Regions from separate parts of the Exiguobacterium sp. s189 genome, predicted to be linked through region 1. Evidence: predicted binding sites of a transcription regulator. Region 1 holds the regulator's gene; the other holds the start of a gene.
The links. Region 1 encodes LexA, which represses DNA repair genes until DNA is damaged. Its sites were predicted from a motif close to CGAACATATGTTCG; they were not measured.

Region 1 (7,307 bases):
GTAGAATGACTCACCTTCCCATTTATAGAACTGTTTCGTCAATTCGATTTCAGCATCTCCAAGTGGAGCACCGTGTGATGCCGATTTACCTGATTTGTTCGGTGAACCGAATCCGATGACCGTTTTCACTTCGATCAATGTCGGTTTTGACGTTTCAGCTTTCGCTGCATCGATTGCTTTTGCGATCGAATCGATATCTGTTCCGTCTTCGACACGAATGACTTGCCATCCGTACGCGTTGAAACGGTCTTCTACGCTTTCAGAGAACGATTTGTGAAGATCGCCATCGAGTGAGATATCGTTTGAATCGTAAAGAACGACGAGTTTGCCGAGCTTCAAGTGACCAGCGAGTGATGCCGCTTCTGCCGATACACCTTCCATCAAGTCTCCGTCTCCGCAAATCCCGAACGTGTAGTGGTCAACGACGTTGAACTCGTCGCGGTTGTAAGTCGCTTCTAAGTGCTTCTCTGCCATGGCCATCCCGACAGCCATTGCAATCCCTTGTCCAAGTGGGCCCGTTGTCGCATCTACACCAGCCGTATGACGGTATTCTGGGTGACCAGGAGTCTTCGAGTCCATTTGACGGAATGATTTAAGGTCGTCCATCGACAAATCATATCCAGACAAGTGAAGGAGCGAATACAAGAGCATCGATCCATGACCTGCCGAAAGAACGAATCGGTCACGGTTGAACCAGTTCGGGTTTTTCGGGTTGTGACGCATTTTGTCTGTCCAAAGTGTAAACGCCATAGGTGCAGCACCCATCGGCATCCCTGGGTGACCAGAGTTCGCTTTTTGGACCGCATCAATTGAGAGCGTCCGAATCGAGTTAATCGCTAATAATTCTTTAGTAGTTGTTTCCACTAATTTCATCCTCTCTGTGTTAAGAAGGTTTTCTACCCGTCATATTTTATCACACTCATTCGTGTGTCACAACTAATTAATTAGTATAACACATTTAGTGAAATCGTTTCCTTCAATTGCCTTAAAAAAACAGCAATCCGTTCGTCTGATGACCGTTCGTGTATAACAAAAATGCACATCCTATACGAAATAGGATGTGCATTCAGCATCACTCGCCACGATAGCGTTTTTGATCTTCTTTCAACTTCTCTGGTGTGACGTCGTTTCCTTCTGGATCGACGACCTTCATCCCCATCATTTGCGATTTGAACGATTGACGGAACGCCTTCAAATATTCTTGGCGTAAATCTTGTTGTTCGTTCATCTCATCTTGAGACAGTCCTTCTGTCTTCGCTTTGTTGGCGAGGAAATTGATTCGCTCCAATTGTCCTGGTGCTAACATCTGACTCGCCCCCTCTCTAGTGAATTTGTTCTTATACTTTACAAAATCAGAGAGGAAGAATCAAGTTTCAGCTACTGACTGGTGCTCGAGATACCGTCGATTGACGGTCGCTTTCGACACTTCATAACCGAATCCACGGAGTGTTGCCGCAATCTCAGCAAACGTCAACCCGCGCTCGCGCAGTTGGATAATCTCCTCAATCGGCACTTCAATTCGGTGTCGCCCACCTTGATCGTTGTTTTGAATATTGCGCTGTGGGTTGAATCCGTTGGCGACGGCACGGCGCATCCCACGAGAAATTTTAGCGTTGTGAATTTTACGTTGATACTCTTCCACAACACTGACAATTTCTAATACCATTTTTTCGGCATCAGAAACGACATAGTCCGACGTTGATTGCATCGTCAGCAACCGAACGTCATGCTTCATCAATGTGTGCAAGATGGCAATCTTGGCATTTCCTCGTCCCAGACGACTGTCGTCCGTGACAAGTACGGCATCCAAATCAGACATCGACACATGGTCAAGCAAATCAAGGAGCCCCTGTCGATTCACTTCATATCCACTCTCTTGCTCCGTGATGATTTCTATGACTTCTGCCCCTAGTTGCGAAGCCAGATGCTGTAATTCATCGACTTGTCGACTGAGTGATGTCTCTTGGGTGGACTTGTTCGTCGATACCCGACAATAGATGACGACTCGCATCGCATCACTCCCTTTCATCGCATTCATTCCTTACGATACACAGTTCGAGAACGGTTCGCAATGATCAACAATCACTCAGCGGCATACCATTTTGTTTTTCGTTCATGATGCTCTTCTCGTTCTGCCATAATTTGTGCTTCGAGTGATTCCGCTTGGACATAAGCGACTTCTTCTTCAATCGTACGCTCTTCCGTAGTGACGACTGGTTCGACTACTGCCGGTTCCCCTCGCATCTCCCCTGCCAAATAAAAAGCGAACATCCCGACCAAGAGCATCCCGACTAAAATGATTCCGTTAAGTGTGTCTTTCATGATTACATTGCCTCCTGTATAAGAATATATGTTCGTTAGAACGTTTGTTCGTTTATCTGTTCTCATCATAAAACAAGAACCCGTGTTCGGTCAACACAAAAAAACGAACGAATGTTTGTACGCTCATGTGTTCTTGTGTTACACTAGACACATAAAGAATAGGATGCGTTTGCAGGTTATTCGATTACATCGAGGTGAACATAATGAAAAAAATGTCAGCGCGACAACAACAGATTCTTGATTTCATCAAAGACGAAGTTCGGGCAAAGGGATATCCGCCTTCTGTTCGTGAAATTGGAGAAGCCGTCGGCCTTGCTTCTAGTTCGACCGTACACGGTCACTTAGATCGTTTGGAAAAACGCGGGTTGATCCGTCGAGACAAGACGAAACCTCGCGCGATTGAAATTTTGACTGAAGATATGCCGGCAATGGAAGAGCAGGAGTCCGTCATGTACGTACCGGTCATCGGGAAAGTTACCGCCGGGACACCGATTACCGCCATCGAGAACGTGGAAGAACACTTCCCGCTCCCGGCACATATCGTCGGTTCAGATAATGTATATATGTTGTCCGTTTCCGGAGATTCTATGATCAACGCCGGAATTTTGGACGGGGACCGCGTGCTCGTTCGTCAGCAAAGCACCGCCAACAATGGAGAGATTGTCGTCGCCATGACCGATGAGGGCGAGGCGACTGTGAAACGGATTTATAAAGAAGCTTCAAAAGTCCGTCTTCAACCGGAAAACGATGAGTTGGAAGCGATGTATTTTGACAACGTCTCGATTTTAGGGAAGGTCATCGGTGTATACCGGACGATTCATTAATGGCTAGTGGCAAGACCCATACCCGAACGAATCTCGTGGCAACCGGCGCACTTGCGGTTGCCACGCCTTTTATTGACATCGATATTCCGTTCGCATTGATCATCGGTGCGATTATCGGTACACTCTGGCTCTCCCCAGATCTTGACTTAAAATCAGATGCCTATTACCGATGGGGTCCACTTAAATTCATATGGCTCCCATATGTGAAGCTCATGCCGCACCGTTCGCTCTTTTCGCATTTACCTGTTTTGAGTGATCTGATTCGGATTGCGTACATCGGCTTCCCACTCATTCTGCTCTTGCCCTTCACAGCATATGAAACAGAAATCCGGTCGTGGGTGGACGTACACGGCATGTCGTTCTTTTTAGGTCTTGTATTTGCAACGACACTGCACACGACGCTCGACTATACATCGACATTTATAAAAAAAGCATTCTGAACAATTTAAAAGACCACCTGCCGTTTTTCGCGGAGGTGGTCTTTTTTACAGACGAATTCGCAACACATTAGGGTATTCATACCATAATGTGTTGAAGTATGTATTCATTTTTCCTATCCGATAATTCTTGTACTCAAATCATCAAGATACTCAGATGCAATTCCCTTATAGTCGAATTATGAAGGAGGTGATGATGTTGGTAGAAGCGCTAAATGAGTTAATGGAACATATCGAACAGCAATTGACCGAAGAAATTTCAGATTCTGACATCACAAAAATCACCGGGCTCTCTGCCCACCATTTTAAAAGAATGTTTTCGTATATGTCGGGAATAACATTGACTACTTACATCCGAAATCGCCGTCTATCGATTGCGAATGAGGAATTGATTCATGGTTCTAGCGTGACAGATGTTGCATTTCGATATGGTTACCATTCGATCGAAGGCTTCTCGAGAGCATTTCGAGAGTGGTCAGGATTCTTGCCTTCCGAAGTCATGAAGAATCATATACAAAAGTCGTTTCCTCGCTTCACGTTTTATATCGATATCAAAGGAGGAACATCAATGGAATTCAAAATAGAAGAGAAAGACGCATTTCAAATCGTCGGTGTTTCAAAACGTGTCCCTATCCAGTTCGAAGGGATAAATCAAGAAATTGTGGCGTTAGCACAGTCTATAAGTGAACAACAGCGTATGCATATGCGTGAAATGGGAAATCTTTACCCGAACCATGTACTAAATGCATCGTTCAATTTCGATGATGGTCACTTAGAAGAAGAAGGATATTTGACCCATATGATCGGGTTCGCTACGACAAGAGAAGATGTATATGATGACCTAGAACAAATCTCAATTCCGAAAAGCTTGTGGGCTGTCTTCCCGAATTGCGGTCCATTCCCACAAACGCTTCAAGAAACGATGGCTAAAACCTACGCAGAATGGTTGCCATCTTCCGGATATGAACTTCAAGACTTACCAGGGATTACATTTAGTAAAATTGAAATGGGTTATGAGAACGTCTATAGCGAAGTTTGGGTTCCAATCAAGTCAAAAGAGGATAAACAAACATAACAAGAAAGAAATCAATTGAGCGACCGTACACTTAATATTGCAAATAAAGAGCACGGAATGATCTTCAGCTGAAGGTCATTCCGTGCTCTTTTTGCATATCTCTTCTATTAGTAGAGCGTCATGTACTGATCGCGTTCCCACTCCGTTACTTGCATACGGAACATATCCCACTCGATTTCTTTCAATTCGAGGAAGTGTTCGCCGATGTGCTCACCGAGTGATTCCATCACGACTTTGTCCGCACGAAGCACTTCGAGTGCGTCGAAGAGCGTTGCTGGAAGGTCGTCGATCCCGTTCGCTACACGCTCTGGTTTGTCCATCACGTAGATGTTGCTATCGATTGGTTTTGGTGCATTCAAATCTTTTTCGATTCCGTCAAGACCTGAAGCCAAGAGAGCTGCAAGTGCGAGGTACGGGTTCGCTGCTGGGTCAACCGAACGTACTTCGATACGAGTCGAGAGGCCACGTGCTGCTGGTACACGTACAAGTGGTGAACGGTTGCGTGCGCTCCATGCAACGTAGCAAGGTGCTTCGTAACCAGGTACGAGACGCTTGTAAGAGTTCACAGTCGGGTTACATACTGCTGTGAACGCACGAGCGTGCTCCAAGATACCAGCTGTGAACGCGCGAGCTGTGTCTGAAAGTTCCATGTCGCCATTTGGATCGTAGAAGACGTTTGTGTCGCCTTTGAAGAGTGACATGTTCGCGTGCATTCCTGAACCGTTCACTCCAAAGAGTGGTTTTGGCATGAATGTCGCGTGAAGACCATACTTCGCAGCGATCGTCTTAACAACGAGCTTGAACGTTTGGATGTTATCTGCCGTTGTGACAGCATCTGCGTATTTGAAGTCGATTTCGTGTTGTCCTGGTGCAACTTCGTGGTGTGATGCTTCGATTTCAAAGCCCATGTTTTCAAGTTCGATGACGATTTCTTTACGGCAGTTTTCACCGAGGTCAACTGGTGCCAAGTCGAAGTATCCACCTTGGTCGTTGAGTTCAAGTGTCGGACGACCTGATGCGTCTTTCTTGAACAAGAAGAATTCTGGCTCTGGTCCAACGTTGAACGCTGAGAAGCCAAGTTTTTGCATTTTCTCAAGGTTACGCTTGAGTGTACCGCGCGGGTCACCACTGAATGGTGTACCGTCTGGGTTATAAATATCACAAATTAAGCGAGCGACTTTTCCGCTGCCATCTGTCCACGGGAAGACAACCCATGTGTTGAGGTCTGGATATAAGTACATGTCTGATTCCTCGATGCGGACGAATCCTTCGATTGACGATCCGTCAAACATCATCTTGTTATCAAGTGCTTTGTCCAATTGGCTGATCGGTACCTCGACGTTTTTGATTGTTCCGAGGATATCCGTGAATTGAAGACGAATAAAGCGTACGTCTTCCTCTTGTGCGATGCGTTTAATGTCTTCTTTTGTGAACGTTTTTCTGGCCATGGTAAAATGTCCCCTCTCACATTGTGTAATGGTTGATGTGTGCGGCGTTATCGATAAAAACGTGAAAGCTCGCCTTGAATGAGCGACGTCTTATTGAAACGACCGGCTTCTTGAAGCTGTGTTTTCAACAAATGATGTAACTCTTTTTCCGAAACCTTTGGTGCTTCATTGACCGGTGCGGCCGGAGCAGACGTTTCCGCTTCTTTTTCACCTTCTTGCTCTAACATGTGGCGAATTGCCGCCAAATTAAAGCCTTGGTCAATGTAATCCTTGATTGCGAGTAGACGTTCGACATCATTAAAGGAATAAAGCCGTCGTTTCGATTCCGTCCGACTAGGCGAAATCAGACCCTGTTCTTCATAATACCGAATCTGTCTACCAGTCAGTTGCGTCAGATCTTGGACGATTCCAATCGGAAACAACGGGTTGGAGCGACGAAATTGATCAGCCATCCTTACCCCTCCTTTTCTGTCTCACAATGTGAGAATAATACATGACAACAATCCTGTCAATAGATGTTAAGAAAGTTAACATGACAGAACGGTTACAAATGTGCTTGTTGATTTTGGTCGTTAAATTCGACCAGTCCTTTATCGTGTAATTGGCTCAACGCCAACATAAGCGCGACTTTCACATGAGCATACGTCAGACCACCTTGAACATACGCTGTGTATGGTGCCCGGAGTGGTCCATCCGCTGACAGCTCGATTGATGAACCTTGGATGAACGTCCCTGCTGCCATGATGACATCATCCTCATATCCAGGCATATAGGCCGGAACGGGTAACGCATGAGCGTTTACCGGTGATGCCATTTGGATGCTTTGACAAAACGCGATCATCTTCTCACGGTCGCGGAACGTCACTGACTGAATCAAGTCCGTTCTTGGAGTCGAATAATGTGGGTCAGTCTCAAATCCAATCAACGATAAAAGGCTTGCCGTCAAGTGTGCCCCTTTCAATGCCTGTGCGACAGTATGAGGAGCCATATAAAAGCCCTGATACATTTCTTGAAGCGAATAGAGTGATGGTCCGGCTTCACTCCCGATACCTGGAGTCGTCATCCGGAACGAACAACGTTCAATCAGTTCTTTCGTCCCTGCGATATACCCTCCCGTCTTCGCCAACCCGCCTCCTGGGTTCTTAATCAAGGAACCCGCCATCAAGTCGGCTCCGACGTGCGTCGGTTCAATTGTCTCGAC
Region 2 (7,307 bases), on a different contig from region 1:
TAATCATCTGCCTCTTTCACGATCCCCTCTAACGTATCGAACTGTGTACGCACGGCAAGTCCGAACGTCATCGTGATATGGAGTTGTTCACCTTCGTATTCCAAACGTGTGGATTCGATTTGATGTCGCAACTGTTCCGTTATGGCGTAAACGTCTCCAGACGAGTTCGTATAGAAGAGCAAAAACTCTTCACCACCCCAGCGTACGGCAATCCCGTCAACCGAGGACAAGATGGATGCGACTTGTTGGATGACACGGTCTCCACAATCGTGGCCATATGTCTCGTTGAACGACTTGAATCCGTCGATGTCACATAGCGCAATGGCGTAAGAGATGCCGTCGAGACTTGCCTGCTCGATGGATTCCGAGACGCGTTCATGCCCGTTTTTCCGATTCAGCAGCCCGGTCAATCCGTCTGTCGAAGCGAGAACCTGCAATTGCTCATTCGATTGTTCGAGTTCATCCGTCACCTCGACGACGGCCGATTCAAAGATGAATGATAGACCGGCAATCATCATGACCGTCGAAAGGATGCAAAAGAGCCCAAGCGCCTGTTCGATAGGTTGTGGCAAGGTCACCATTCCGTCTGACACATTGACGAAGAGGATGCTATAGATCATCATTGCGAGGGCGGTCGTCAAGATTCGTTGTCCTTTTGTCACGCTCGGCATGAAAAAGACGCCATAGGCCATCATGAGTATGAAATAATGCATGTTGACATCCCAACCGAGAATGAAAGTCGAGATGATTGCGTTATACACGACTTCGATGAAGAGTCCGGTGAAGAAAATGCCGTACCATCGCTTATGTACAAAATAAAATGAAATCGTGTAATATAGGACGCTCACTCCGTTAGAGATGAACAAAGAGGTCACATCCAATCGCCAGAATAACAGACAGAACAAGACATGAACGAACCAGGCGATGACGTTGCCATAAAACATGATGCGTTCATTATACAGCGTTCCGCGACGGGCATCATAAATTGTTCCCATCTCACACCTCCTCTCATTCAGTATAGCGAAAGAACGCTTGTATTTATATAAAAGTCATTAAAATTATCCATGAAAAGACCTTATAACACGTCCTTATCGTTGCGTGAAATAGATATTTCACGCAACGTTTGTGAGTTACGTGATCGATTCTGAATCGAGTGATTAATCGACCAATAAGTTTTATTGCAAAATAAATGGTAGACAATAATTTGTTATGTAAACCATATTGATTTGTCTTGAAATTGTAATGTTGAACCATTATACCTTATGATGAAAATAGGACTTGAAACGGCAAGTCAGGTAACGTTACACTGTAAACGTAAACCAAAGGGGGATTTTGGATGGATGATCAGCGTTTGAAGCAACTTTTGTCTGAAGCGAAGACCATCGCGGTCGTCGGCGTGTCCGACAACCCGAACAAGACGGCCAACCAGATTGCGGAGTATTTACTACGTGTCGGGTATACCGTCATCCCTGTCAACCCGATGCTCGAGGAGTGGAACGGCCGTAAGGCATATCCGTCCGTCGAGAGCATCCCGGGTAGAATCGATATCGTCGACGTGTTCCGTCGCAGCGAGTTTTTAGCAGGTGTCGCGGAAGATGCGGTACGACATGGGGATGTCGGGCTCGTCTTCAACCAGCTCGGTCTCTCAAGTCCAGAGGCGGAGCAAATCGCACGCGATGCCGGGCTCGATTACATCGAGAACCGCTGCCTGTACGTGGAGCATGCTCGTCTACTCGGATAAGACCTACCTCCTTGGTAGGTCTCCTTTTTTTCAGCAACGGCTGACAAGGGAGGCTTGCCAGAATCGATGAACAGCTATACAATAGGAAAGAAAAACGAACGTGTGTTCGAAATTGAGGTGACTGCTATGTCAACAGATCTATTTAATTACAATGAAGACGCCATCCAGGTGCTCGAAGGACTCACGGCCGTACGAAAACGACCGGGGATGTACATCGGGTCAACCGACCATCGCGGGCTTCACCATCTCGTGTATGAGATCGTCGACAATGCGATCGATGAGGCGCTCGCCGGGTTCGGTGGTCAAATCGATGTGACGATTCATAAGGACGATGCGATCACGGTTCGTGACCACGGACGTGGGATGCCGACAGGGATGCACGCCTCTGGAAAACCGACACCTGAAGTCATTTTTACCGTTCTCCATGCTGGCGGGAAGTTCGGGCAAGGCGGTTATAAGACGTCGGGCGGTCTCCATGGTGTTGGTGCCTCGGTCGTCAACGCACTCTCGAACAAGGTCGTCGTGACAATTTATCGCGACGGGAAAGTGTTCGAGCAGACATTTGCGGACGGCGGCGTGCCGCAGACGACGCTCCTAGAGACGGGCAAGACGCGCCAGACCGGGACGAGCGTCTATTTTAAACCGGATGCAACCATCTTCTCGACGACAACGTATAACTATGACACGCTCGCCGAACGCCTTCGTGAATCGGCTTTCCTATTAAAAGGATTGACGATTACGCTGACGGACGAGCGTACCGATAAACAAGAGACGTTCCATTACGAGGATGGGATCGCTGAATTCGTTCAATATTTAAATGACGATAAGGCGACGCTTCACCCGATCGTCTACTTCGAAGGGACAGAGAACGAGATTGAGATCGAGCTCGCATTCCAGTTCACAGACGCCTATTCTGAGAACGTCCTTTCTTTCGTCAACAACGTCCGTACGCGTGACGGTGGGACGCATGAGGTCGGCGCCAAGACGGCGATGACCCGGATCATGAATGAATATGCACGGAAGAACGGATTGCTCAAAGAGAAGGACAAAAATCTAGACGGTGGCGACGTCCGTGAGGGACTCACGCTCATCGTCTCGGTCCGAATCCCTGAAGAATTCCTCCAGTTCGAGGGCCAAACGAAGTCGAAACTCGGCTCTCCAGAGGCGCGCGCGAGTGCGGATAGCGTCATGGCGAAGCAACTGACGATCTTCCTAGAAGAGAACCCACAGATGGCCACGATGCTCATCAAAAAGGCGATTCGCGCGGCTCAGGCGCGTGAGGCGGCACGAAAAGCACGTGAAGAGGCACGGAACGGTAAGAAGAAGAAACGTTCGAGTATCTTGAACGGGAAATTGACGCCGGCGACATCGAAGAATGCCGCGAAGAACGAACTATTCCTCGTCGAGGGTGACTCGGCCGGCGGTTCCGCCAAACAAGGGCGTGACCGGACGTTCCAAGCCATCCTTCCGTTACGCGGGAAAGTCATCAACTCCGAGAAGTCAAAACTCCAGGACATCATGAAGAATGAAGAAATCAATACGATCATTCATGCAATCGGTGCCGGAATCGGTCATGATTTCGATTTGGATGACTGTAACTTCGACAAGATCATCATCATGACGGATGCCGATACAGATGGTGCGCATATCCAAGTGCTCCTTCTCACGTTCTTCTTCCGTTATATGCGACCGCTCGTTGAGGCGGGCCGTGTGTTCGTCGCCTTGCCACCGCTCTATCGCATCTCAAAAGGGAAAGGCAAGTCCGAGCAGTTCGACTACGCATGGGACGAAGAGGCGCTCGAGAAGTTGGTCAAAGTGTATAAGAAAGGCTATATCCTCCAGCGCTATAAAGGTCTTGGTGAGATGAACGCGGACCAGTTATGGGAGACGACGATGAATCCGGATACCCGTACGCTCATCCGTGTCACGGTGGACGACGCGGCTGTCGCGGACAAGCGTGTCTCGGTCTTGATGGGCGATAACGTCACGCATCGCCGTGAGTGGATCGAGGAGAACGTTGCCTTCGGACTTCAGGAAGATGATTCGATCATCGCCAATGAACATGTGACTAAAGCGATTGAGGAAGTGATGTAACGATGTCGACGATTCAACACATTTTAAACTTATCTCTCGAACAGGTCGTCGGTGACCGGTTCGGGCGTTATTCAAAATATATCATTCAAGACCGTGCCTTGCCGGACGCACGTGACGGGCTCAAGCCCGTACAACGTCGTATCCTTTATGCGATGCACCATGAGGGGAATACGAACGACAAGCCTTACCGAAAGTCTGCAAAGACGGTCGGGAACGTCATCGGGAACTATCACCCGCACGGTGACTCGTCCGTCTATGAGGCGATGGTACGTCTCTCTCAGGACTGGAAACTACGCTATCCGCTCATCGACATGCATGGGAACAACGGGTCGATGGACGGTGACCCGGCAGCGGCCATGCGTTATACAGAAGCCCGTCTCTCGAAGATTGCTGGGGTCATGCTGACGTCGATTGCGAAGAATACGGTCGACTATACGCCAAACTTTGATGATTCGACGGAAGAGCCGCTCGTCTTGCCGTCACTCCTCCCGAACTTGCTCATGAACGGGACGACAGGGATCTCAGCGGGTTATGCGACAGAAATCCCGCCGCATAACTTGACGGAAGTGCTCAACCTCGCCATCGCACGCCTGAAAGGTCAGGTCGATACGGCGAAAGACGCCATCGAGTATGTCACAGGACCTGACTTTCCTACCGGAGGGACGGTCATGGGGAAAGAAGGCATCCTAAAGGCGTTTGAAACCGGCAAGGGTAAGGTCATCATCCGCGCGAAATCAGAGATTGAGCAGCTAAAAGGTGGCCGTGAACAGATCACGATCACCGAAATCCCTTATGAAGTGAACAAGGCGAACCTCGTCAAAAAAATGGAAGAGCTCCGTCTCGACAAAAAAGTCGAAGGTGTCGCGGAAGTCCGTGATGAGACGGACCGGACCGGCCTTCGTGTCGTCATCGAATTGAAGAAAGAGGCAGACGCGGAAGGTGTCCTTCACTTCTTCTTGAAGCATACGGACCTGCAGCTCGCCTATAACTATAATATGGTCTCTATCGTGAACCGGACACCGAAACAGATGGGCATCATCCCGATCATTGACGCCTATTTGAAGCACGTCGAAGAAGTGGTGACACGTCGCACGACGTTTGAACTCGAACAGGCGAAAAAACGCGCTGAAATCGTCGATGCCTTAGAACAAGCCATCTCGGTCCTCGATGAGACGCTCGAATTGATCCGTTCCGCGAAAGATAAAGCGGACGCGAAGAAGAAACTGATGGAGCGGTTCTCGTTCACAGAACGCCAGGCCGAAGCGGTCGTCATGCTCCAATTGTATCGACTCACGAACACGGACATCGTCGAATTGCAAAAAGAAGCGAAGGCGCTCCAAAAAGAGATTGCCCGCCTCTCGAACATCCTTGACGTGGATGCGACGAAACGGAAGTTGATCGTGAAAGAACTCACGGCGCTACGTGATGAGTTCGGGGATGACCGTCGTTCGGTCATCGAGTCGGAAGTCGAAGAATTGAAGCTGAAGACGGAAGTCATGATTGCCGTCGAAGAGACGATGGTCTTCGTCAGTCGTGATGGATACGTCAAACGGGCCTCGATGCGCTCATACGGCGCCTCAAGTGACGTCTTACCGGAGATGAAGGATAAAGACCGTCCTCTCCTTACGACACAAGCGATGACGACAGACCACTTGCTCGTCTGGACGAACAAAGGGAGCTACCTCCTCATCCCAATCCATCAGATCCCTGAATCGAAGTGGAAGGATGCCGGTCAGCACGTCGCCAACCTCGTCCCGATTGAAGGGGAACAGGTCATCTCGGCAGACGTCGTCTCGACGTTCGAGACAGATGCCCATTGCCTCTTCGTGACAAAAGACGGAATGGTCAAACGAACGCCGTTACGAGACTATGACGCGCAGCGGAAGTCGAAACCGCTCATGGCCTTGAAGCTAAAAGGTGACGATGAGGTCGTCTTCGCAGGGATCAGTGACGGTCCTGGACAGTTGTTCCTCGTCTCCGAGCGTGGATACGGGCTCTGGTTCAAAGAAGATGACGTCCCGGTCGTCGGACAGCGGGCAGCCGGTGTGAAAGCGATGAACTTGAAAGACGGTGACGTCGTCGCCGATGCCTTCTCGTTCTTTACGCCACCGTTATTCGTCCTCGTGACGCAGCGAGGAGCGGTCAAGAAGATGAAACTTGAAGACCAGTTCGATTGCACGAACCGCAACCTTCGCGGAACGATGCTCATTCGTGAGGTCAAATCAAAACCGCACCAAATCCGTCGTGTGCTCCCCGTACATGGGGATGAGACATTGCATATCGTCGGAAAAGAGAAAGCAAAACAAGTGAAGACAAAAACTCTCACGCTACTTGATCGCTATGCCAACGGATCGTTCGTCTTCGACGAAGATTCATTCGGTGAGATCGAGGACGTATATCTCGATTAAAGAAAAGACCTGTCGATCGGCATAATCGCCGCTCACAGGTCTTTTTGTGTTAGCCATCCTTCTAGTTCTTGTTGCTGTCGACGGTGATGCCGTGTATGCATCTCGACAAGCTCGAACCACTCTCTCGCATTTAACCAGCCGAACCCACCGTGAAAGGTCTTCCGATCGTCTGTGGCGTCCCCTAGACGGGCTTCTAAAGCATCCATCCTTGAAATCAAGGCGGTCATCCGCCCGAGTAACTGCTCATTCGTATCGGTGTTGTTCGGAGGTTGGTTCATCTCGGGAGGGAGCTCGATTTTGATTGGAGGAAATCCACCTTCTCGGAACAACTTCTCCCCAAATGGTGTCTTCTCTCCACCGAGTTGACCGTCTTCTTGAAGACAATGGTCGACTTCATCTAAATACTCATTCGCGACCAACATGATATGATCGTACATCTGACCAATTGACCAAATCGTAGGGGAGCATTTATACCGTAAGTCAGGTTCTGAATAATGTAACAAAGTTTTTTTGAAATGAGTCAATTCATAAGGATTCATGCTGCACCTCTCCTCTGTTTACTTTTAGTATACGTGACTTGTCCGAGTCTTCGGGGAATATAAATCTAAAAAGGAGAACGCGACGATTTGCCGAAAGAAACATGTAGGACAAATGATAGGGGGATCTATATGTCTCAATGGCTGACGTGGGCGAAACGGATTCAGGCGCTGTCTCAGGCCGGTCTGACGTTCACACGTGATCAATATGACCGAGAACGATATGAAGAGCTCCAAGAAATCGCAAAAGAGATGTATGAACGACATTCAGACTTATCGAACGAGGCCATCTCACAATTGGCCCATGTGCAAGGGTATCCCACACCGAAGCTCGATGTACGAGGCGTTGTCTTCAAGGGGGACCGATTGTTACTCGTCAAGGAGCGGTCGGACGGGTTATGGACACTACCAGGCGGTTTTTGTGAGGTGAACCGTTCTCCTGCTGCGAATATCATCAAAGAAGTCGAAGAAGAGGCCGGCTTGGATGTCATTCCGGTGCGGTTACTCGCCTTATTTGACATGCACGAA

Region 2: parE (DNA topoisomerase IV subunit B) is a predicted target of LexA. The motif match lies at 1,837-1,850, and genes of this name have one in related genera.

The regions. Positions count from the first base shown of each region.
Region 1 is NZ_JACSKM010000007.1:155,122-162,428, reverse strand. It holds gene tkt (transketolase) at 1-873, opposite strand, end outside; gene KNO99_RS10610 (DUF896 domain-containing protein) at 1,073-1,306, opposite strand; gene KNO99_RS10605 (YneB family resolvase-like protein) at 1,367-2,011, opposite strand; gene KNO99_RS10600 (hypothetical protein) at 2,083-2,322, opposite strand; gene lexA (transcriptional repressor LexA) at 2,526-3,146, shown strand; gene KNO99_RS10590 (metal-binding protein) at 3,146-3,586, shown strand; gene KNO99_RS10585 (AraC family transcriptional regulator) at 3,783-4,658, shown strand; gene glnA (type I glutamate--ammonia ligase) at 4,766-6,106, opposite strand; gene KNO99_RS10575 (MerR family transcriptional regulator) at 6,154-6,558, opposite strand; gene KNO99_RS10570 (methionine gamma-lyase family protein) at 6,651-7,307, opposite strand, start outside.
Region 2 is NZ_JACSKM010000010.1:61,767-69,073, forward strand. It holds gene KNO99_RS12320 (GGDEF domain-containing protein) at 1-995, opposite strand, end outside; gene KNO99_RS12325 (CoA-binding protein) at 1,337-1,741, shown strand; gene parE (DNA topoisomerase IV subunit B) at 1,868-3,835, shown strand; gene parC (DNA topoisomerase IV subunit A) at 3,838-6,243, shown strand; gene KNO99_RS12340 (DinB family protein) at 6,276-6,782, opposite strand; gene KNO99_RS12345 (NUDIX hydrolase) at 6,912-7,307, shown strand, end outside.